Regions from separate parts of the Sphingobium sp. AP49 genome, predicted to be linked through region 3. Evidence: riboswitches for the same ligand, from Rfam matches in the RefSeq annotation. Region 3 holds a riboswitch; each other region holds the start of a gene.

What was found. Region 3 has a riboswitch for cobalamin ahead of PMI04_RS11850 (cobalamin biosynthesis protein CobG). Riboswitches for the same ligand answer to the same signal wherever they lie in the genome.
Region 1: another riboswitch for cobalamin. It lies ahead of PMI04_RS05365 (TonB-dependent receptor); the one in region 3 lies ahead of PMI04_RS11850 (cobalamin biosynthesis protein CobG).
Region 2: another riboswitch for cobalamin. It lies ahead of PMI04_RS02555 (TonB-dependent receptor); the one in region 3 lies ahead of PMI04_RS11850 (cobalamin biosynthesis protein CobG).

The regions. Positions count from the first base shown of each region.
Region 1 is NZ_CP124576.1:1,102,069-1,108,962, reverse strand. Features, by position in the region: gene PMI04_RS05365 (TonB-dependent receptor) at 1-768, opposite strand, end outside; cobalamin riboswitch at 937-1,176, opposite strand; gene PMI04_RS05360 (threonine/serine dehydratase) at 1,316-2,305, shown strand; gene PMI04_RS05355 (hypothetical protein) at 2,377-2,544, shown strand; gene PMI04_RS05350 (energy transducer TonB) at 2,544-3,005, shown strand; gene dapF (diaminopimelate epimerase) at 3,069-3,881, shown strand; gene mtaB (tRNA (N(6)-L-threonylcarbamoyladenosine(37)-C(2))-methylthiotransferase MtaB) at 3,984-5,225, shown strand; gene ftsY (signal recognition particle-docking protein FtsY) at 5,225-6,163, shown strand; gene ispZ (septation protein IspZ) at 6,268-6,894, shown strand, end outside.
Region 2 is NZ_CP124576.1:529,201-536,094, forward strand. Features, by position in the region: gene bluB (5,6-dimethylbenzimidazole synthase) at 1-622, shown strand, start outside; gene PMI04_RS02550 (ABC transporter substrate-binding protein) at 609-1,469, opposite strand; cobalamin riboswitch at 1,537-1,730, shown strand; gene PMI04_RS02555 (TonB-dependent receptor) at 1,872-3,827, shown strand; gene PMI04_RS02560 (DUF1636 domain-containing protein) at 3,827-4,234, shown strand; gene cobT (nicotinate-nucleotide--dimethylbenzimidazole phosphoribosyltransferase) at 4,231-5,244, shown strand; gene PMI04_RS02570 (histidine phosphatase family protein) at 5,241-5,810, shown strand; gene PMI04_RS02575 (adenosylcobinamide-GDP ribazoletransferase) at 5,807-6,526, shown strand; gene cobD (threonine-phosphate decarboxylase CobD) at 6,523-6,894, shown strand, end outside.
Region 3 is NZ_CP124576.1:2,456,434-2,463,327, reverse strand. Features, by position in the region: gene PMI04_RS11870 (cobalt-precorrin-6A reductase) at 1-732, shown strand, start outside; gene cobJ (precorrin-3B C(17)-methyltransferase) at 705-1,457, opposite strand; gene cobI (precorrin-2 C(20)-methyltransferase) at 1,454-2,191, opposite strand; gene PMI04_RS11855 (precorrin-8X methylmutase) at 2,188-2,817, opposite strand; gene PMI04_RS11850 (cobalamin biosynthesis protein CobG) at 2,817-3,938, opposite strand; cobalamin riboswitch at 4,152-4,376, opposite strand; gene PMI04_RS11845 (hypothetical protein) at 5,205-5,417, opposite strand; gene PMI04_RS11840 (M20/M25/M40 family metallo-hydrolase) at 5,576-6,894, opposite strand, start outside.

The DNA.
Region 1 (6,894 bases), 1.4 Mb from region 3:
GATGTCGGCGCTGTCGGCCGGTGCGCCAAAGAAGCTGTCATAGTCGAGATCGGCATGGATATAATAGCCGCGCAGGTCGAGGCTGAGCGTGTCGGTGAAGGCGATCTTCAGCTTGGCGTTGGTGGCGATATTCTCATAGCCGTCGCGCTCGCTCGCGCCAAAGTCGCGCGAAGCGGACGAAATGCCGTCGGTGTTGAAATAGGCGACGCCCACGCCGCCCGACACCGCGCCGCGCGTGCCCGACACATCGGCCTTGGCGTTCAGCGTGTCGCTATAGCCATAATCGGCCGAGGCATTGGCCGCGAAACCCTCGCTCGGCGCGCCGGTCATCACATTGACCACGCCGCCGATCGCCTGGCTGCCATAGACCACCGAGTTGGACCCGCGCAGCACTTCGATCCGGCGGATATTGCCGGTCAGCAGATGGCCGAAATCATAGCCGTCGCCGATGCCGCTCGGGTCGTTGACCTTGACCCCGTCGATCAGCACCAGCGTCTGGGTCGTCTCCGCGCCGCGCAGTGATACGCCGGCGACGCCGCCGGTCGAGCCATTGCGGCTGAAGCGGACGCCCGGCGTGGTGGCGAGCAGGTCGACGACATCGACCGCCTGGCGCGTCCTGATCGTGTCGGCATCGATCACCGTGATCGCCTGGCCGACCTCGTCACGCGGCTGCGCAATGCCCGAAGCGGTGACGACGATGTCATCATCCTGGGCCAGTGCCGGCGTAGCGGCCAGCAGCGCGATCAGCGAAATCCCCAACATCTTCATTTTATCGTCCCCCGGCGTCCGTCGATTTGGAACCGGGGCGTCCGCACACACGGTCGCTGCATGGATCGGGAAGACGCCAGCGCCCCGCCCCACGCACCGATGCGGCCCCGGCCGCCATGGGCGTCGCTCGACGGAAACACCGCGCCATGGCCATCCCCTGGGCCAGGGCAAGAGCGACCAGACGCCGGCAGGTCTCCTGGCTCGCGGGTCAGGGCAACGATGCGCCAGCCTTCCCGGACCCTATCGATCCAGTGGCCGGTCCGCGCCTCCCCTGGGAAGGCGCCGGACCCTGCGCATCGCGCTCACCGCTTACAGTTGCAGGGACAGCCGCGGATTTGGAAGGCCTGCGCCCCCCGCACCGCATTCCCGTTTTCAGCCCTGTCGGGCACCGGCGCGATCATGCGCGTCCGGGGCGTTTGACCACCCCGGCGCGCCGCCGCCATAGGCCAAAGCGAAAGCCCTGCCAAGCGGGCCAGGATCGCCCCGGCGGATCGTTGCGCGATGCCGACTGCCGGCTATGCAGGGGCCACTTACCGAAGGAGCCGACATGACCGATTCGCTTGCCATCACTGCCGCCGACGTCGCCGATGCCGCGCGGCTGATCGCGCCGGCGGCGGTCCGCACCCCGCTGATCGAGAATGCCGCGCTCAACGATCGCTGCGGCCGGCGGGTGCTGGTGAAGTTCGAGGGCGCCCAGCATAGCGGATCGTTCAAGTTCCGCGGCGCCTATAACCGCCTCGCCCGCCTGAACCCGGCCGAGCGGGCGGCGGGCGTGGTCGCCTGGTCCTCGGGCAATCATGCCCAGGGCGTCGCCTTCGCCGCACGGCTGCTCGGCATCCCGGCAACGATCGTGATGCCGGCCGACGCCCCCGCGATCAAGACCGCCAACACCCGCGCGCTCGGCGCCGATGTCGTCCCCTATGACCGCTTCACCCAGAGCCGCGAGGCCATCGCCACCGCCCTCGCCACCGAACGCGGCGCGACGCTGGTTCCCTCCTTCGACGATCCCTTCATCATCGCCGGCCAGGGCACGATCGGACTCGAAATATTGGAGCAGGCGCAGGCCGCCGGCGCCGACCTCAGCCAGATTCTCGTCTGCTGCGGTGGCGGCGGGCTGGTCGCGGGTACGGCGACGGCGGTCAAGGCCGCCCGCCCGGACATCAGCGTCTATGCGGTCGAACCCGCCGGCTTCGACGACACCGCCCGCTCGCTCGCCAGCGGCGTGCGCGAAACCGTCTCGCCCGACGCGCGCAGCATCTGCGACGCGCTGCTCGCGCCCAGCCCCGGCGCGCTGACCTTCCCGATCAACCACGCCCTGCTCGCCGGTGGCCTGGTCGTCAGCGACGATCAGGTGCGCGACGCGATGCGCTTCGCCTTCACCACCCTCAAGCTGGTGGTCGAACCGGGCGGCGCGGTGGCGCTCGCCGCCATGCTCGCCGGCCTCGCCCCGCCGACCGACGGCGCCACCGCCCTCGTCATCTCCGGCGCCAATGTCGATCCGCAAGATTATGCCGCGATCATCGACGGAAGCGCCTGACCGCAGGTCCTTGATCGCGCATCCCTTTGCGCTAGGGTTGCGACTGGCCATTTGGAGGTCGAGGGGGAAGAATGAGCGTCGTGATAGGACTGATCCTGGCGAGCGCGATCGCCAATGCGGCGCCGGCTAATAATCCCGGCAATTGGATGTCGGACCTGGATTACCCACCGGGCGCCCAGGCGCGCCATGAAGAGGGCATGGTCGGCTATCAAATTCTGATTGCCCCGATGGCAGCGTAATGCAGTGCGGCGTTACACGGACAAGTGGCTCTGCGGATCTCGATGCCCAGACCTGCGTCGTGCTCGTTCGCCGCGCCAAGTTCAAAGCCGCGACAGACGAGCAAGGCAATTCGACCTATAATATATGGTCCGGCGCCATCAATTGGACGCTCCCTGGGCAACAACCAGCAAAGATTCCTGCCGGAGCGCTCAACCGATTGCCGCAATCCGACATCGAATTGCAGGTGCAACAGCTGCCCGACGGCGCACTTGAAAAGAGCATCACGGTCATCACCCGGGTCGACACATCAGGTCATGTCGCTTTCTGTGAGGGCTCCAAGAATGATCGCGACGCCGTGAAACTGGTCGCTGTCGCCTGCGCGCAGGCAAGCGCGCTCTCCTTGGACGTGACCAAGGATAATGACGGCAACCCGATATCCATGATCCGCAGCCTGCGCGTGACGTTCAAGGTGGCAGCATAATCGCAAAGACCAGTCCTCAGCGAAGTCTGGCCTTTTCGCCCCCGCCACACTAAATGCGGCGCCATGATGAGCCGCTTTTCCAAGATGCATGGTCTGGGCAATGATTTCGTCGTGATCGACGCGCGAAGTGCGCCGGTTGCGATGACGGAGGCGCGCGCCCGCGCCATTGCCGATCGCCATGCCGGCATCGGCTGCGACCAGCTGATCGTCATCGGCTCCCCGCAAGCGGGCGATCAGGCCGATGTGTCGATGCTGATCTTCAATTCCGACGGTTCGGAAGTGGAAGCCTGCGGCAATGCCACGCGCTGCGTGCCGCTGTTCGTCGGCAAGGACGTGCTGATCCGCACCAGGGCCGGGCTGCTCGGCGCGAAAAGCGTGGACGGCGGCGCCAGCGTGGACATGGGCGCGCCCCGCTTCGACTGGGACGCGATTCCGCTTGGCATGCCGATGGACACGCTCACCATGAGCGCGAGCTGGGAAGACCTGCCCGCGCCGGCCGCCGTCAATGTCGGCAACCCGCATGTGATCTTCTTCGTCGAGGATCTGGACGCGGTGGATTTCGAGCGCCTCGGCCCGCTGATCGAGCATGACCCGCTCTTCCCCGCCCGCGTGAACGTCAATTTCGCGCAAGTCGTCGGCCCGCAACATCTGCGCCTGATCGTCTGGGAACGGGGCGCCGGCCTCACCCGCGCCTGCGGCACCGGCGCCTGCGCCACCGCCGTCGCGGCAATCCGCCGCAAGCTGATGGTCGGCCCGGTGACGGTCAGCCTGCCGGGCGGCGACCTGGAGATCGACTGGGCACCGGGCGGTACGATCCGCATGACCGGCCCCGCCACCCATGTGTTCGACGGCGAGGCGGACTGGGACCGCTTCTGACATGGCCCCCATTCTCATCGTCATTGCGAGCGCAGCGAAGCAATCCACCGCGCTGACGTGGATTGCTTCGCTGCGCTCGCAATGACGGGGGGCAAGATATCGATGCCCGGTCCCGATATCATCACCCTGGGCTGCCGGCTCAACATCGCGGAGAGCGAAGCGATCCGGGAGATGACCGGCGCGCAGGACGACCTGATCGTCGTCAATAGCTGCGCCGTGACGGCCGAGGCCGTGCGCCAGACCCGGCAGGCGATCCGCCGCGCCAGACGAGACCGCCCCGACGCCCGCATCCTCGTCACCGGCTGCGCTGCCCAGACCGAACCCCAGACCTTCGCCGCCATGGCGGAAGTGGACGGCGTGATCGGCAATCGCGAGAAGCTGGAGGCCGCCGCCTTCGCCCCGGTGGCGGACAAGGTCAACGTCTCCGACATCATGGCCGTGCGGGACACCGCGCCGCACATGGCCAGCGCCTTTGCCGAACATGCCCGCGCCTTTCTGGAGGTGCAGAATGGCTGCGACCATCGCTGCACCTTCTGCATCATCCCCTATGGCCGGGGGAACAGCCGCTCCGTCCCCGCCGGCGCGGTGATCGACAAGGCGAAGCAACTGGTCGATGCGGGCTATGGCGAGATCGTGCTGACCGGCGTCGACGTCACCAGCTATGGCCCCGACCTGCCCGGCAGCCCCTCCCTCGGCCAGCTTGTCGAACGGCTGCTGCGCCATGTCCCGGACCTGCCCCGGCTGCGCCTCTCCTCGATCGACAGTGTCGAGATTGACGAGCGGCTGTTCGACCTCATCGCCCATGAGCCGCGCATGATGCCGCATCTGCATCTCTCGCTACAGGCCGGCGACGACATGATCCTGAAACGCATGAAGCGCCGCCATGCCCGCGCCGACGCCGTCCGCATCGTCGAGCGGGTGAAGGCCGCCCGGCCGGACATCAGCATCGGCGCCGACATCATCGCCGGCTTCCCGACCGAGGATGATGCGATGTTCGCCAACAGCCTGGCGCTGGTCGCCGATTGCGACATCGTCCATGGCCATATCTTCCCCTATTCGCCGCGCACCGGCACGCCCGCCGCGCGCATGCCCCAGCTGGATCGCGCCACCATCAAGGCGCGCGCCGCCCTGCTGCGCGACGCCTGCACGGCGCAGCGCGACGCCTGGCTCGCCCGCCTGGTCGGCACCCGTCAGTCGGTGCTGGTCGAACGCAATGGCCTGTCGGGCCATGCGGAAAATTTCGCGCCGGTGCGCTTCACCACGCCCCAGCCCCCCTCCACGATCGTCGCGGCCCGCATCAGCGGCCTTGAGAATGGCGCGCTGATCGCGCAAGAGGCGCAATAATGACTGACACCGGCACCAGCTGGCGCGACCGCCTCTTCGGCGGCCTCAAGCGCACATCCGACAAGCTCGGCGAGAATCTGACCGGCCTCTTCACCAAGGCCGCGCTCGACGACCAGACCCTCGACGAGATCGAGGAAGCCCTGATCATGTCCGATCTCGGCCCGGCCATGGCCGGCCGGGTGCGCGATCGCCTGGCCGAGGGACGCTACAACAAGGAACTGACCGAGGAATATCTGCGCGAGATCATCGCGGAGGAGATCGAGAAGGTGCTGGCCCCGGTCGCGCGCCCGCTCGAGATCGAAGCCTTTCCGCGTCCGCAGGTGATCCTGGTGATCGGCGTCAACGGTTCGGGCAAGACCACCACCATCGCCAAGCTCGCCAATAATTTCCTGGAACAGGATTATGGCGTGATGCTGGCGGCGGGCGACACCTTCCGCGCAGCCGCCATCGGCCAATTGAAGGTCTGGGCCGATCGGCTGGGCGTGCCGATCGTCGCCGGCAAGGAAGGCGGCGACGCGGCGGGCATCGTGTTCGACGCGGTCAAGCAGGCGACGGCAACCGGCATCGACGTGCTGATCGTCGACACCGCCGGCCGCCTGCAGAACAAGACCGAACTGATGGACGAACTGGCCAAGGTGCGCCGCGTGCTCGGCCGATTGAACCCGGCCGCCCCGCACGACGTTGTCCTGGTCCTCGATGCCACCACGGGACAAAATGCGTTGAACCAGATCGAAGTGTTCAAGGAAACCGCCCAGGTCACCGGCCTGGTCATGACCAAGCTGGACGGCACCGCGCGCGGCGGCGTGCTGGTCGCGGCGGCGGAGAAATTCCGCCTGCCGATCCACGCCATCGGCGTGGGCGAAAAGATCGAGGATCTGCGCCCCTTCGATGCCGGCGACATGGCACGCGCGATTGCGGGGACGGCCTATGCCCGCTGACGCCCCCTTTTTCGTCACCCCAGCGAAGGCTGGGGTCTCTCTTCCTTCCTGATCTCATTGAGAAAGTGAGATGCCGGCCTTCGCTGGCATGACGGAGTAGATTTATGGCTGACACCAAGCCTTCCAAACCCGCCGCAAAGCCCGCCCATGGCGGCACGCTCAGCCTGGCGCTCGATTTCGGGCCGCTGCTGGTCTTCTTCCTGACCTATAAGGGCGCTGGCTGGTTCTGGGGGGCGGGCAACCCGATCACGGCCATGACCTTCAGCACCGCCGCCTTCATGGTGTCGATCGTCATCGCCGTCATCATCTCGAAGGTGAAGCTCGGCCGGGTCTCGCCGATGCTATGGCTCTCGGCGCTGCTGATCCTCTTCTTCGGCGGCCTCACCATCTATTTCCACGACCAGCGCTTCATCCAGACCAAGCCGACCATCATCTATGCCTTTTTCGCGCTGATGCTGTTCGCCGGCCTGCTGCGTGGCAAGCCGCTGCTCAAATATCTGCTCCAGGCCGCCTATGACGGGCTGTCTGAAGAAGGCTGGATGAAGCTCTCGCGCAACTGGGCGCTGTTCTTCGTCGCGATGGCGGTCGCCAACGAAGTCATGCGACGGACGATGAGCTTCGACACCTGGCTCGCGGTCAAGGTCTGGGGCGTGACCATCGTCTCGGTCGTCTTCGCGGGCGCCAACATCCCGATGCTGCTGCGCCACGGCCTGACCCTGGGCGAGGAACCG
Region 2 (6,894 bases), 1.9 Mb from region 3:
CCCCGATTTCTGCGCGACGCTGACCGACCTGCTCACCTGGCGCCGCGACGTGCGCCATTTCCGCAGCGATCCGCTGGACGAAGCGATGGTGCTGGAGCTGCTGACGCTGGCGCAACTGGCGCCGTCTGTCGGCAACAGCCAGCCCTGGCGCTTCGTCCGGGTGAAGACGGCGGCGCTGCGCGCGGCGCTGGCCGGCCATGTCGATGCCGAGCGCGAGCGCGCGACCAGCCAGATCACCGATGCCACCCGGCATGATGCCTATCGCGCGCTGAAGCTGCACGGGCTGCGCGAGGCACCGGAGATTATCGCGGTCTTCTGCGACGATGCGACTACGGCCGGCGCGGGGCTGGGCGCCGCGACCATGCCGCAGACCCACCTCTATTCGGTGGTGCTGGCGATCCACACGCTGTGGCTGGCAGCGCGGGCACGCGGCCTGGCGCTCGGCTGGGTATCGATCCTCGACCCGGCCTTTGTCGCGGGCCTCCTTGAGGTACCGCCCGGCTGGACCTTCGTCGCGCTGCTATGTCTGGGCCATCCCGAAGCCGTCGCCGACACGCCCGAACTGGACCGGCTGGGCTGGCAGGCGCGGCTCGATCCGCTGGCGCAGATCAGCGCGCGCTGACGGCGCGCGACAGGGCTTGTGCCGCCTGCACATAGGCCGGACCACCGCACACCGTCCAGGCCTGCGGCAGGCTGATCCGCGGGATGCTGCGCAGCGCGGGATGGTGCAGCATTTCGGTGCCCTGGTCGCTGATCCGGTCGGTCGCGCTTTCGACGATCAGATAGTCGGGCCGGGCCGCGACCATTTCCTCCAGGCTGATCTGCGCGATCGCCGGCTTGCCCAGATCGGCCGCCAGATTGCGCAGCCCTGCGCGCGTCATGAGGTCGTCGACCAGCGTGCCCGTGCCGGTCATATAGCCGCGCCGCTGATAATAGGCCGCCACCTTGGGCCGGGGTGCGCGGGGCAGGGCGGCGAGGTCCCGGTCCATGCGCGCGATCATCGCCTCCCCGCGATCGGCATGGCCGATCGCCTGCGCCACCGTGCGGATCGACGCAACGATGTCGGCATAGCTGTCCGCGCTTTTCAGGTCGACGGCGGGATAGTGCTGCGCCTTCAATATCGCGATCGCCGGGTTGCGCCGGGCCGGCATGCCGATCACCAGATCGGGATTGACGGCCAATATCTGCTCGGCCGATCCGTCCAAAATCGGCAATCCCTTGGTGGCGCCTGCCACGGCTGACATTTGCTGATCGCCGGCATTGTGGGTCAGGCCGGCAATCTGGTTGCGGTCGGCCAGCGCCACCAGCAACTGATCGGCGCACAGGTTCAGCGAGACGATGCGTTGCGGACGTTTTTCGTCCCTCGGCGCGCCATGCGGTGCGGCTGCCCACAAGCCCGTTCCGACCAGAACCGTCATACCCAGCGCGATCATCGCCTGGGCGGATCCACGAGAAAAGCATCGTTGCATCACGATCCGTCCTTAGCCGGCATGACCGTTCAGGCAAGGGTGATTGACGCTTCTGTCGCGCTCCCGTATCGCGCAACTTGCGACAGGTTCTCCGGCAACGGGGATGAAAAGGGAATGGGGTTCAAGACCCCGGCTGCCCCTGCAACTGTGAGCGGAGAGTCCTCGCACCATATGCCATTGGGATCGCAAGATCCTGAGAAGGCGGCGCGAATTGGCGATGACCCGCAAGCCAGGAGACCTGCCCGTCGCGGTCGTCCTTCGTGCGGACAGGGTGTGTCGGACGAACGGGGGTGAACCCGCGTGACGACAGGTGGACCGCATCGGATGCGGGGACCATGTCGCGCCCTTTCGGGTATCGATATCGTTCCCATGATGTGGCCCTTTGTCTGCTGGGGTCTCCTCGTGTTGAAATATCTGACTTTCTGTTCCTTCCTTCTCTCCACCACCGCCTTTGCCGAAGACGCGCAGCAGGCCCCGCCGCCCGATGCCGCCGCCGATGCCGGGGCATCCTCGATCCTCGTCACGGCGACCCGCCTCGCCACGCCGGTGGATCAGGTACCGGCCTCCGTCACCGTGCTCGACAAGGTCGCGATCGACCGCGCGCAGGATATGGGCGTCACCGAATTGCTGCTGCGCACGCCGGGCGTCAGCATCTCGCGCAATGGCGGCTATGGCACGGCGACCTCGCTGCGCATTCGGGGCGCGGAATCCGACCAGACCGTGGTGGTGATCGATGGCGTCAAGCTCAACGACCCGTCCTCGGCCGGCGGCGGCTATAATTTCGCCAATCTGCTGGTCGGCGATGCCTCGCGCATAGAAGTGTTGCGTGGTCCCCAGTCGACCCTGTGGGGCAGCCAGGCGATCGGCGGTGTCGTCAATGTCGTTACCGCCATGCCCGAAAAGGCGCTGGAAGGCAGTTTCGATATCGAGGCCGGATCGCGCGACACCGTCAGTGCCCGCGCGGCGTTGGGCGGCAAGGCGGGGCCTGTCAGCTGGCGGATCGGCGGCCAGAGCTTCTCCACCGAGGGCATTTCCGCGATCAGCCCGGCCTTTGGCGGCAAGGAGAAGGACGGCTATACCAACCGCAGCGTAACCGGCCGGGTCGAGGTCGCGCTAGCGGACGGGATCAGCGCCGACCTGCGCGGCTATTATTCCGACGGCCATGTCGATTTCGACGCGACCAGCGCGGACAGCCCGGCCTATGGCACCAATCGCGAATTTGTCGGCTATGCCGGCCTGAACGTCGCGCTGCTCGACGGCCGGTTCCGCAACCGTTTCGGCTATGGCTATACCGACACCGATCGCGACAATTATGATCCGCGCAACCAGCGCCGTCAGACCTTCGACGCCGCCGGGCGCAACCAGCGGTTGGAATATCAGGGCAGCTTCGCCATCGCCGACGGCTGGACCGCGCTGTTCGGGGTGGAGAATGAGAATAGCCGCTTCCGCAGCGTGTCACCTTCGGCGTCGCTTTCGGTGCCCATTCCCGACCCGGCCCGCGGCAAGGCAGAGATCACCAGCGTCTATGGCCAGATCAATGCCCAGCCGATTGCCGGCCTGACCCTGACCGGCGGGCTGCGTTACGACGATCATGATCGCTATGGCGGCCGCACCCTCTTTTCGGCCGGCGGGGTGTGGGCGTTGCCGACCAGGACGGTGCTGCGCGCCAGCTATGGTGAGGGCTTCAAGGCGCCGACCCTCTATCAGCTCTATTCCGAATATGGGAACCAGGCGCTCGATCCCGAACGCGCCCATGGCTGGGAAGCAGGTGCGGAGCAGCGCTTCTTTGGCGAAACATTGCGGCTGGGCGCGACCTGGTTCGACCGGACCACGACCGACCAGATCATCTACAACAGCTGTTCGTCGAGTTCGACCGATCCGCTCTGCTTCACGCCGGGCACCACGACGCGGCGCTTTGGCTATTATCTCAATGTGTCGCGCGCGAAGGCGCATGGCATAGAGGCGCAGGCGGCGATCGAGCCGGTCAAGGGGCTGGTGATCGACGGCAATTACAGCTGGACCGTGGCGGAGGACCGTTCGGACGGCACCGCCAATGACGGCAACTGGCTGCCACGCCGGCCGCGCAACAGCGCCAATGGCTCGATCAGCTATGCCTGGCCCTTCGGCCTCACCACCGGGGCGGCAGTTCGCTGGTCGGGGCACAGCTATGACAATGCGGCCAACACCATCCGGCTGGACGATTATACGCTGGTCGACCTGCGCGCCGAATATGCGCTGACCCCGGCGCTGCGCCTTTTCACCCGGGTCGAAAATCTCTTCGACGAGGAGTATATGACGGCCTATCGCTACGGCACGCTCGGCCGCAGCATCTATGCCGGTTTCCGGGGGCGCTTTTGATGTTGCGCCCTGTTGAACCCGGCCCGGCCATCGTCGCCTGCAGCACCTGCCGCCATTCGGCCGATGCACGAGAGGATGGCGAGGGCGTGCGCGGTGGTGCGCGACTGGCACAGGCGCTGCGCAGCGTGCAGGCCTCCGACCCGCGCTATGCCGCCGTCGCGGTGCAGGACATGCCCTGCCTGTTCGCCTGCCAGGATCATTGCACCGTCCATCTGCGCGCGCCCGGCAAGGTCGGCTATGTCCTGGGGCGCTTCGCCCCGGAGGAAGAGGCGGCGCGCGCGATCCTTGATTATGCCGTCGCCTATGCCGCCAGCGAGCATGGCCGCGTCGCCTTTCGGGAATGGCCCGAAGGGGTGAAGGGCCATTTCATCACCCGTACCCCACCGGAAGGATTTGTCGTCGAATGACCTTCGCCTCGATCGCCGATTTTGAAACGGCCCTTGCCAGCCTGCCTCCAGCCGAGGCGCTGGCCAGCGCGGCTGCACGGGCGCGGCAGGCGAACTTGACCAAGCCGCTCGGTGCGCTCGGCCGGCTGGAGGATATCGCCGTCTTCATGGCAAGCTGGCAGGGGCGCTGCATGCCCCGGCTGGAACGGGGGCGAGCGGCGATCTTTGCCGGCAATCATGGTTTCACCATCCATGGCGTCAGCGCCTATCCCGCCGCCGTGACCGCGCAGATGGTGGCCAATTTCGCGGCCGGCGGTGCGGCGATCAATGCGTTGTCCCAGGTCGCGGGCCTGGAACTGGTCGTGCGGCCGATCGATCTTGACAGCCCGACGGCCGATTTCACCGCCGCCCCGGCGATGACCGAGGCGGAATGCCTCGCCGCGCTGTCGATCGGCGCGGAGGCGGCCGAGGAGGATCTGGACCTGCTGGTTGTTGGCGAAATGGGAATCGGCAATTCGACCGCCGCTGCGGCGCTGAGCGCACGCTGTTTCGGCGGCGATGTGCGCGACTGGGTGGGGCCGGGCACCGGTGTGGATGGCGCGGGGGTCGCTCGCAAGATCGCGACGATCGAGCGGGCGATCGCCTTTCATGCTGATGCGCCCGAGGGGGCTTTTGAAGTGCTGCGCCGGCTGGGCGGGCGCGAGCTGGCGGCGATTGCCGGCGCGGTGCTGCGCGCGCGCCAGCTCGGCGTGCCAGTGCTGCTCGACGGGTTCATCAGCTGTGCGGCGATAGCGCCCCTGGCGGCGCAAAGGCCGGGCATCGCGGATCATTGCCTGGCCGGCCATTGCTCGACCGAACCGGGGCATGCGTTGCTGCTCGATCGGCTGGGGCTCGACCCGTTGCTGCGCCTAGACATGCGATTGGGCGAAGGGAGCGGCGCGGCCGTCGCGGCCAATATCGTCCGCGCGGCGGTGGCGGCGCATGCCGGCATGGCGACCTTTGCCGAAGCGGCGGTGTCCACCGCGACATGATGGGCATGCCGCTCCATCTGCTGCGGCATGGCGCACCCGAAACGCCCGGCCTGTTGCTGGGGCGGACCGACAGCGCGCCGACCCGGGCGGGTATCGACGCCTGTCTGGCGCAGGTGGTGGGACTGGAGTTCGAGATGATCGTGACGTCCGACCTGCAGCGGGCGCGCCAGGCGGCGACCGCGATCGGGCAGCGGGCCGGGCTGCCGGTATGGGTCGATCCGCGTTGGCGCGAGCTGGACTTCGGCATCTGGGACGGCCTGGCCCCGGCCGATGTCGATGCCGAAGCGCTGGCGCGTTTCTGGCAGGATCCGGACGGTTTTGCGCCGCCGGGCAGCGAGGGCTGGACGGCGCTGCTGGGGCGGATTGCCGATGCTGTCGAGGATCTGCCGCGCGTGCCCACTTTGGTGCTGACCCATGGCGGGGCGATGCGGGCGGCGCTGGCGCATCTGTGCGGGTTCAGCGTGCAGCAGAGCTGGAGCTTCGGCTTGCCCTATGCCGCGCTGCTGTCGCTGGAGCGCTGGACCGGGGAACCGTCATTTGCCCGCATCACCGGGCTGCGCCCATGAAGGGACTGATCCTTGCCATCCAGTTCCTCACCCGCCTGCCGATGCCAAAAGTGACAGCGAACGAGACAGAGTTCGCACGGTCCATCCGGTGGTTTCCGGTCGTCGGCGCCATGGTCGGTCTATGTGTCATGTTCGCTGTCAATCTTGGCGTGCGCATCGATCCTTGGATCGGGGCGCTCGCCGGGCTGCTCTGCTGGGTCGGCGTGACCGGGGCGCTGCATCTCGACGGACTGGGTGACATCGCCGATGCCTGCGGCGCTGTGCATAAAGGGCGGGAGCGGTTGTTGGCGGTACTCGCCGACCCGCATGTCGGCAGTTTCGCTGTGGTGGCGATCGGCCTGCAACTGATCGCCAAGCTGCTGCTACTCCATGCGCTGGTCGAGCGGGGCATGATGTTGCCGCTGCTGCTCATGCCCTTTGCCGCGCGGATCGGGCCGCTGCTGTGGGCGCGGATGCTGCCGGCACTGCATGCCGGGCTGGGCGCGCGCTTTGCCGATGCCGCCAAAACTATCCACATCGCCCTGTGGATAAGTCTGTTGATAATCGCGGCCTGGTGGTTGCCGGCCCTGCTCGCAGCGCCGCTGTTGATGCTGGTCTGGGGATTGTGGCTGAAGCGCAGGCTGGGCGGCATTTCCGGCGATGGCCATGGGGCAGGCATCGAACTGGTTGAAAGCGGCCTGCTTTTCGTCGCCCTGATCGCCGGTGGCACGGCATGACGATGCGCTGGACCTGGCATGGCGGCGGCGTCGCGGCGGCGCGCGCGCATTTTGGCGGTGCACCGGAAAGCTGGCTCGACTTATCCACAGGCATCAACCCTCATGCCTGGCCGGGGGCAAGCGAGCAGGCGATCGACTGGCGCGCCTTGCCCGACGAGCAAGGGCTGCGCGCGCTCGAACAGGCGGCGGCCGACCATTTCGGCGTCGCTGCCGATCATGTCTGCGCGCTGCCGGGGACGGAGGTGGGCCTGCGCCTCGTCGGCACATTGCTCGACGGTTCGGTCCGCCATGCCAGCCCCGCCTATCGCACCCATGGCGCGATGGTGCAGGGCGCGGCGCCGGTCGATCTTGACCATCTGGGCGACGCG
Region 3 (6,894 bases):
GGCGGCACGACGGAGGCCACTGCGCTCGCCATGTTGCTGGCCGAGGCACGGATGACCGCAACGCTGAGCTATGCCGGACGCACAGCGAACCCCAGGCCCCAACCGATCCCGGTGCGGGTCGGCGGTTTTGGCGGCGTCGATGGGCTGGTCGATTATGTGCGCAGCCATCGGATCACGCATGTGGTGGACGCGACCCATCCCTTTGCCGCAACGATGAGCGCCCATGCGGTCGAGGCCGCAGCCCGCACCAACGTCGCCCTTGCTGCGCTTACCCGCCCGGCCTGGACGCCGGGCACCGGGGATCGCTGGACGCAGGTTGCCGACATCGCGGCCGCGGTTGCTGCGCTCGACGGTCCAGGACGCAGGATCATGCTGGCGCTCGGTCGCCAGCATGTGGCGTCCTTTTCGGCACAACCGCACCATCATTATATATTGCGCTTCGTCGATGCGCCCGACCATCCGCCGCCTCTGCCGCTGCACAGTCTGATCGTGGATCGCGGGCCTTTCACGGTGGATGGCGACAGCACCCTGATGCAGGCGCATCGCGTGGACCTTGTCCTGTGCAAGAATGCGGGCGGACCGGGCGCGGCCGCAAAACTCGCCGCCGCACGCCAGCTCGGCCTGCCGGTCCTGATGATTGATCGGCCATGGCTGCCCGACCGCCTGCTGTTCGAGGCGAGCGAGGATGTGCTGCGCTGGATCGGTCATGCCGGGATCGACCGAGGCGTGTAGAGGATGGGGCCGATCGGGCGCTCGATAATCCGCGTCTGGCTCGACCCGACAATCACCATTGTGCGCATGTCGGCCATATCCGCCCGTGCCGTGCCAAGGGTCGTGACATGCAATTGCTCCTCGGGCGTCGTGACCGCGCGGGCGAACAGAATGGGGCGCTCTGGACCGCAGCTTTCGCGCAGGATCGCCAGCGTCCTGGCAAAACCGTCCGGCCTGGATCGGGAGCGCGGATTATAGAAGGCCATGGCGAAGTCGGCCGCCGCGGCCAGCCGCAGTCGCCGCTCGATCACCGACCAGGGTTTGAGATTGTCGGAAAGGTTGATGGCACAGAAATCATGGCCAAGCGGGGCGCCCGCACGGGCAGACGCGGCGAGCATTGCGGTAATACCCGGCAAAATCTGGATATCCAGGGTGCGCCAGGAAGCCGGCCCTGCCTCCAGTGCCTCGAATAGCGCCGCAGCCATGGCAAAGACGCCGGGATCGCCCGACGAGACGATTGCCACGCGCCGCCCACGCGCAGCCAGATCGAGCGCCAGCGCCGCCCGATCCAGTTCCACCCGATTGTCCGACGAATGCCGCACAAGGTCCTCGCGTGGGTCCACTCGTGCGACATAGGGCGCATAACCGACAAGGTCGCTGGCGCGCGCGAGTGCGGCGCTGACTTCGGGCGTTATCAATGTCGCGCTTCCTGGCCCCAGGCCGGCAACGGCGATCCAGCCGCTCACGGCCTGCGCCCCTGGCCATGGATCAGCAGGATCGAGAAATAGGGCGTCACCGTCTGTGCGTCGACCAGTCGGGTTGCGCGCTGCTCCGGCATCGCCGCATGTTCGACCAGCCATGCCTGTTCCTCCCGACCAGCCGCCCGGATCGCGCGGCGCAGCTTGGGGAGATTGCGGCCGATCTTCATCACCACCAGAGCATCGGTCTGCCGGATATGCCGGACCAAATCCTCCTCCGGCAGGGTCGCCATGACGACAGTGAGCACGTCGTCGCCCCAGCATATGGGCAGGCTGGTCGCGTTCCAGGCACCGGCCATGCCGGTGATGCCCGGTACGACGGATACGGGGACGCGCCCGGACAGTCGACTGTGCAGATGCATGAAGGACCCATAGAAGAACGGATCGCCCTCGCACAAAACCACGACATCCTCGCCGCTGCCGGCGGCAACCATCAGTCGCTCGGTACACTCGGTGTAGAAGCTCGAAAGCATGGCATTATAGCGCGGGTCGGAAACGGGAATCTCCGTTGTCACCGGATATTCCATTGCAATCTCGACGGCGTCCGCCCGCAACATTCCCGCCGCGATGCGGCGTGCCTGACCGGGGCGTCCCTTCTTGCGAAAAAAGGCGATATGCCGAGCGCCCCTGACCAGCCGGTCGGCCCGTACGCTCAACAGGTCCGGCGCCCCGGGGCCAAGGCCGACGCCGTGGATCGTGCCCAATCGCTCCATATCGCTCATTCGACGCGGCTCGCCAGCGCATTGATGGCCGCCACGGTGATGGCACTGCCACCGAGCCGCCCTTCCACGATACAACAGGGGGCCGGCATGGCCTGCCAGAGCGCCGCCTTGGATTCCGCTGCGCCGACGAACCCCACCGGACAGCCGATGATGGCGGCGGGGCGTGGGCAATCCGGTTCTTCCAGCATGGTGAGCAGGTGGAACAACGCGGTCGGCGCATTGCCGATGGCGACCAGCGCCCCGCCGAGATGGGAACGCCACTGCTCCAGCGCGGCGGCGGAGCGCGTGTTGCCCATATGCCGGGCAAGGTCGGGCACCGCGTCATCATGCAGCGTGCAGATGACCGGATTGTCCGCCGGCAGGCGTGCACGGGTAATGCCTTCCGACACCATGCGCGCGTCGCACAGGATAGGGGCACCGGCCGTCAGCGCCGTGCGGGCAGCGATTGCAAAGCCGGGTGAGAAGCGGATATGCGGCGCCAGTCCGACCATGCCGCTGGCATGGATCATGCGCACCGCGACAGGTTCTTCTTCGGGGCTGAAACCGGCCAGATCGGCTTCGGCGCGGATGATGGCGAAGGACCGTTGGTAAATGGCGGGGCCATCCTTTTCATAATCATATGGCATCAGCAGGCTCCAAAATGGCTGAGCAACCGATTGCGATCGAGGCCGGTGTGCAGCGGGGCCGTGCCTGTCGTGGCATTGAGCGCGAGGTCATAGGCTCCGTTGCGCCCGGTCAGCATCACATCGGCCCGCGCCGAGCGGGCACAGCCCTTCGGACAGCCCGATACATGCAGGCTTCCGGCCACCTTCGCCGCTAGGCGCATTGCTATCTGGCGGGTTTCCACGCTTGCCTGCCCGCAGGCGGGCATTCCGGGACAGGCATCGACACGCCGTAATGGCGCGGCCGGATCGGTCGTCAGGTCGGCATGGCGGAGGATCTGGCTGTCGCCCTCAACCACCAGGGTCCGCCACGGCGTTACACGGACTGCGCTCGTCCCCTGCATATCTGCAAGCTGGAGCAAGGTGGCCGCCTTCATGCGGCCGAAGGCGACGCCATAGGCGACGCCCATGTCGAGCGGGCCGGGCAACAGCATCGGCAGTGCCGGGGCAGGGTGGTCCGTTCCGCTGGCCCATTGGGGCAGTGGGGCTGGATGGCGTGCCATGCGCCCACTGCGCGCGCCGCCGCTCTCCACGAACCAGCGCGCGATCGCGATCAGCCCATCCGCCGCCGTCTCTCGTTCGACCCGGATGCCGGTGGCATGCCCGTCCGCACGCAGGATGAGATGCCCATCGCGGCTTCGCTCGACGCGAAAATCCCCCGGTTCCTCTGCAAGCAACCGTCCGGCACCGGCATCGATCACGAACCCGACCTTGCCGGGTAGACCGGGAAGGTCATTCAACCGGCCCATGATGTCGGTGGCGATCCGATGGCTGTCGTCGTCTGTCCGCCAGCAGGGGGTTACCAGGATATTGCGTTGCCCTTCCCGCACGGGACATGCGTCCACCAGGTCATGCGCAAGGAGGTCGTCGAGCAGGACACGCCAATGCTGGGCCGCGACCCCTCGTATCTGCACATTGGCGCGCCGGGTGAGGTCGATCAAACCATTGCCATAGGTCATCGCGACCTTGCCCAGCACAGCCATGGCCTCCGGCGTCAGGCGAGCGTGACGCGGCTTTACCCGCATCAGCAAGCCATCGCCCGCCATCATCGGACGCCAGGCGTCGGGGCACCAGCCCCTGGCCATGCCGGCATTTCTGTTCGGGTCGTCCGGACCCATGAGGCAATCCCCCGCGCGCTGCGGCAACGATGGCGGGGCTTGCCGGGCATAGCCGGTCGACGCGGGCGCGGCGGGCCTGCGCGTCAGAAGCCCGTCACTACGCGAACGTGCAGCCCCAGCCACACGGTTTCGTCGCCCAGACGGAGATTACCGTGCCAAGACCATTCCCTGGGTCAGGGCAAGAGCGAACAGCGCACCGGCCGGTCTCCTGGCTCACGGGTCGTCGCTTGATGCACGCCTTCCCGGATCGGCAATCGGCCTGTCCAGTGGCTGCCCTGGATGACAGGGCCTGCGCATCGCACTATCCGCTTACAGTTGCAGGGACAGCTGCGGATTTGGGAAGATATTCCCGCACCGCATTCCCGATTATGCTTCTTGCGAAGCACCGGTACGATCATGATGCACCGCGGATCGCCCCGCGGCACGCCGCCTCTCTATGCCACGCGCTGACATAAGCCAAGGCCGGATCGTTTGCCGATCATCCAGAAGCGGCCAGCCGACGGGGCAGGCGTCGCGATATTGCGGCGGCGATGCGCGTTACGACATGTGCGCCATCGATACGGGGGGGGGCATCGGTACCGGGGCCGCATCCAAGGGAGATGATGATGGCCGATCAACTATGCCGCCAACCGCATTTGGGCGCGATCCTGGAAGGGGCGGGCGGCGGCGATTGGTCGCAATCCCGGCCATATCCAGGCCCTCGCCGGACTGAGGCCGGCCATCGCGGACACGGACGCCACAGCGCCACCCTCATCCAGCCGACCGCCGTCGCCGCCGAATGAGCGACGCCGCGTCGATCAAGGCAGCAGAGCCGGCTGCTGGTCGGGGGCCTCGATCATATCTGGACCCGTCCGGAACAACCCGCCCAGGTGGAGATCGCGGCATGGACGGTCCAATATTGGCCCCAGAATTTGGCGTCGAACAGGGCTTGGCTGGTGTCGATGTCACCGTCCCGGAAAGCACCCGTGCGGTATCATGTCGCGATCGCTCTCCCCAAATGTGACACCCTGTGGGAAATGCGTGCGCGTAACGATGGAACGCCCAACCGGTAGAGCATATGAGCGATGCGATGATGGAGAACGGCGGTCAGCGCGCCAATCGCGTTCGATTCGCCAGACTGCGCCGCCAATCCATGTCAGCAGCCCGAACGATCGCGCTGTCCCGCTCTTCTTGGGACAAATAAAAAGGGCGAGCCGTCAGGCCCGCCCTTTCGAAATCTCGCCGAGGCGAAGATTACTTCGCGTTCGCAGCGTTCTCGGCAACGTTCGCGGCGTTAGCAGCTTCGTTGGCGGCGTTAGCAGCGTTGTCAGCGGCGTTAGCAGCGTTCTCGACAACGTTTTCGACGACGGCGTTCGAAGCGTTCGCGGTCTCGTTGGCCGGCTTCTCACCGCAAGCGGCGAGGGCCATCAGACTGGCCGAAGCGAAAACAACAGCGATCTTCTTCATTGTGTACGGCTCCCATAGCATTATGCCGCGTCTGGCACGTTACAAATGTGACCCTACGCGAGCGACCCGCATTAACGTGTGCGTTGCACAAATCAATGCTTTTCTAACGTCGGTGAAGCGGCAGAATCACGCGACGGGGCGTTGTCTACTATAAAAGTTCAGTTAATGCCCAATGTTTCTGCCGCATTTGCAGCAATGTTCAGCGTGACAGCCCAGGCCGCCACATTCTGTCGCAACTGGGTCAGATCCACCTTGTCCAGCGTGTCGTCCGGCGTGTGATGGATGTCGAAATAGCGGGCGCCGTCCTGTTGCAGGTCGATCACCGGCACGCCGGCATCCACCAGCGGTTCGATGTCCGATCCCCCATGCGCTTTGTCCCGGCTCGGCACGATGCCCAGCGGCGCCAGGCCCTGCGCGATCCGGCCCGACAGGGCCTCATGGCCAGCAGGCAGGGTGAAGTCGACCTTCCACACCTTGTCGGCGCCGAAGTCGGATTCCAGTACCAGTGCATGCGGTTCCTTGCCGTGCGCGGCGAAATAGGCGCGGCCGCCATTGCCGCCCACTTCCTCGGCGCCGGCGAACAGCACGCGGATCGTGCGGCGCGGCGTGCCCGTGTTGGCAACCTGCAGCGCGGCGGCGGCGACGATGCCGCAGCCCGAGGCATCGTCGATCGCGCCGGTGCCCTGGTCCCAGCTGTCGAGATGGCAGGCGACGACGATCACGCCGGCCTTGGGATCGCTACCGGGGATTTCGGCGATGACATTGCCCGACGGTTGCTCCTTGGCGGTCTTGGATACGGCGGTCAGGTGGACCCGCACCGGCTTGCCCCGTGCAACAACGCGGGCCATCTGCTCGGCATCGGGCACGCTGACGGCAACGGCGGGGATCGGCGTCACGCCGTCAGCCCACATCTGCACACCGGTATGGGCGATGCGATGATGATCGGTGCCGATCGACTTGACCAGGATCGCGATCGCGCCCTTCTTGGCGGCGATGCTCGGCCCCTGGCGCCGCGCCGCGCCATAATAGCCATAGCCCGACCCATCCTGGGCGGCGACCATGTCATGGCTGACGAAGACGATCTTGCCCTTCACCGCACTGTCCGGCGCGGCCTGCAGGTCGGCGATGGTCGGGAAATAAGCGATCTCGCCGTCAATGCCCTGTGCCGGGGTGGACCCGCTATTGCCGAGCGCGGCAACCACCAGCTTCTGCGGGAAGGGAGCGATGATCGCCGCCTCGTCATGGACCCGTTCCCACAACGGCATCGTATAGGGTTCGGCGCGGACGTTGGCGAAGCCCAGCGCCTTGAGCTTGGCAACGGCCCAGTCGCGCCCGCGCGCTTCCAGCGGCGTGGCCGCCGGGCGCGGGCCGACTTCGGTCGTCAATCCCTCGGTGATGGACCAGGCGACATCGTCTTTCAGCGCGGCTTCGCGAATCGTCGCGTCGCTGGCCGGGGCGGCCTGGGCGAGGGCGGGGG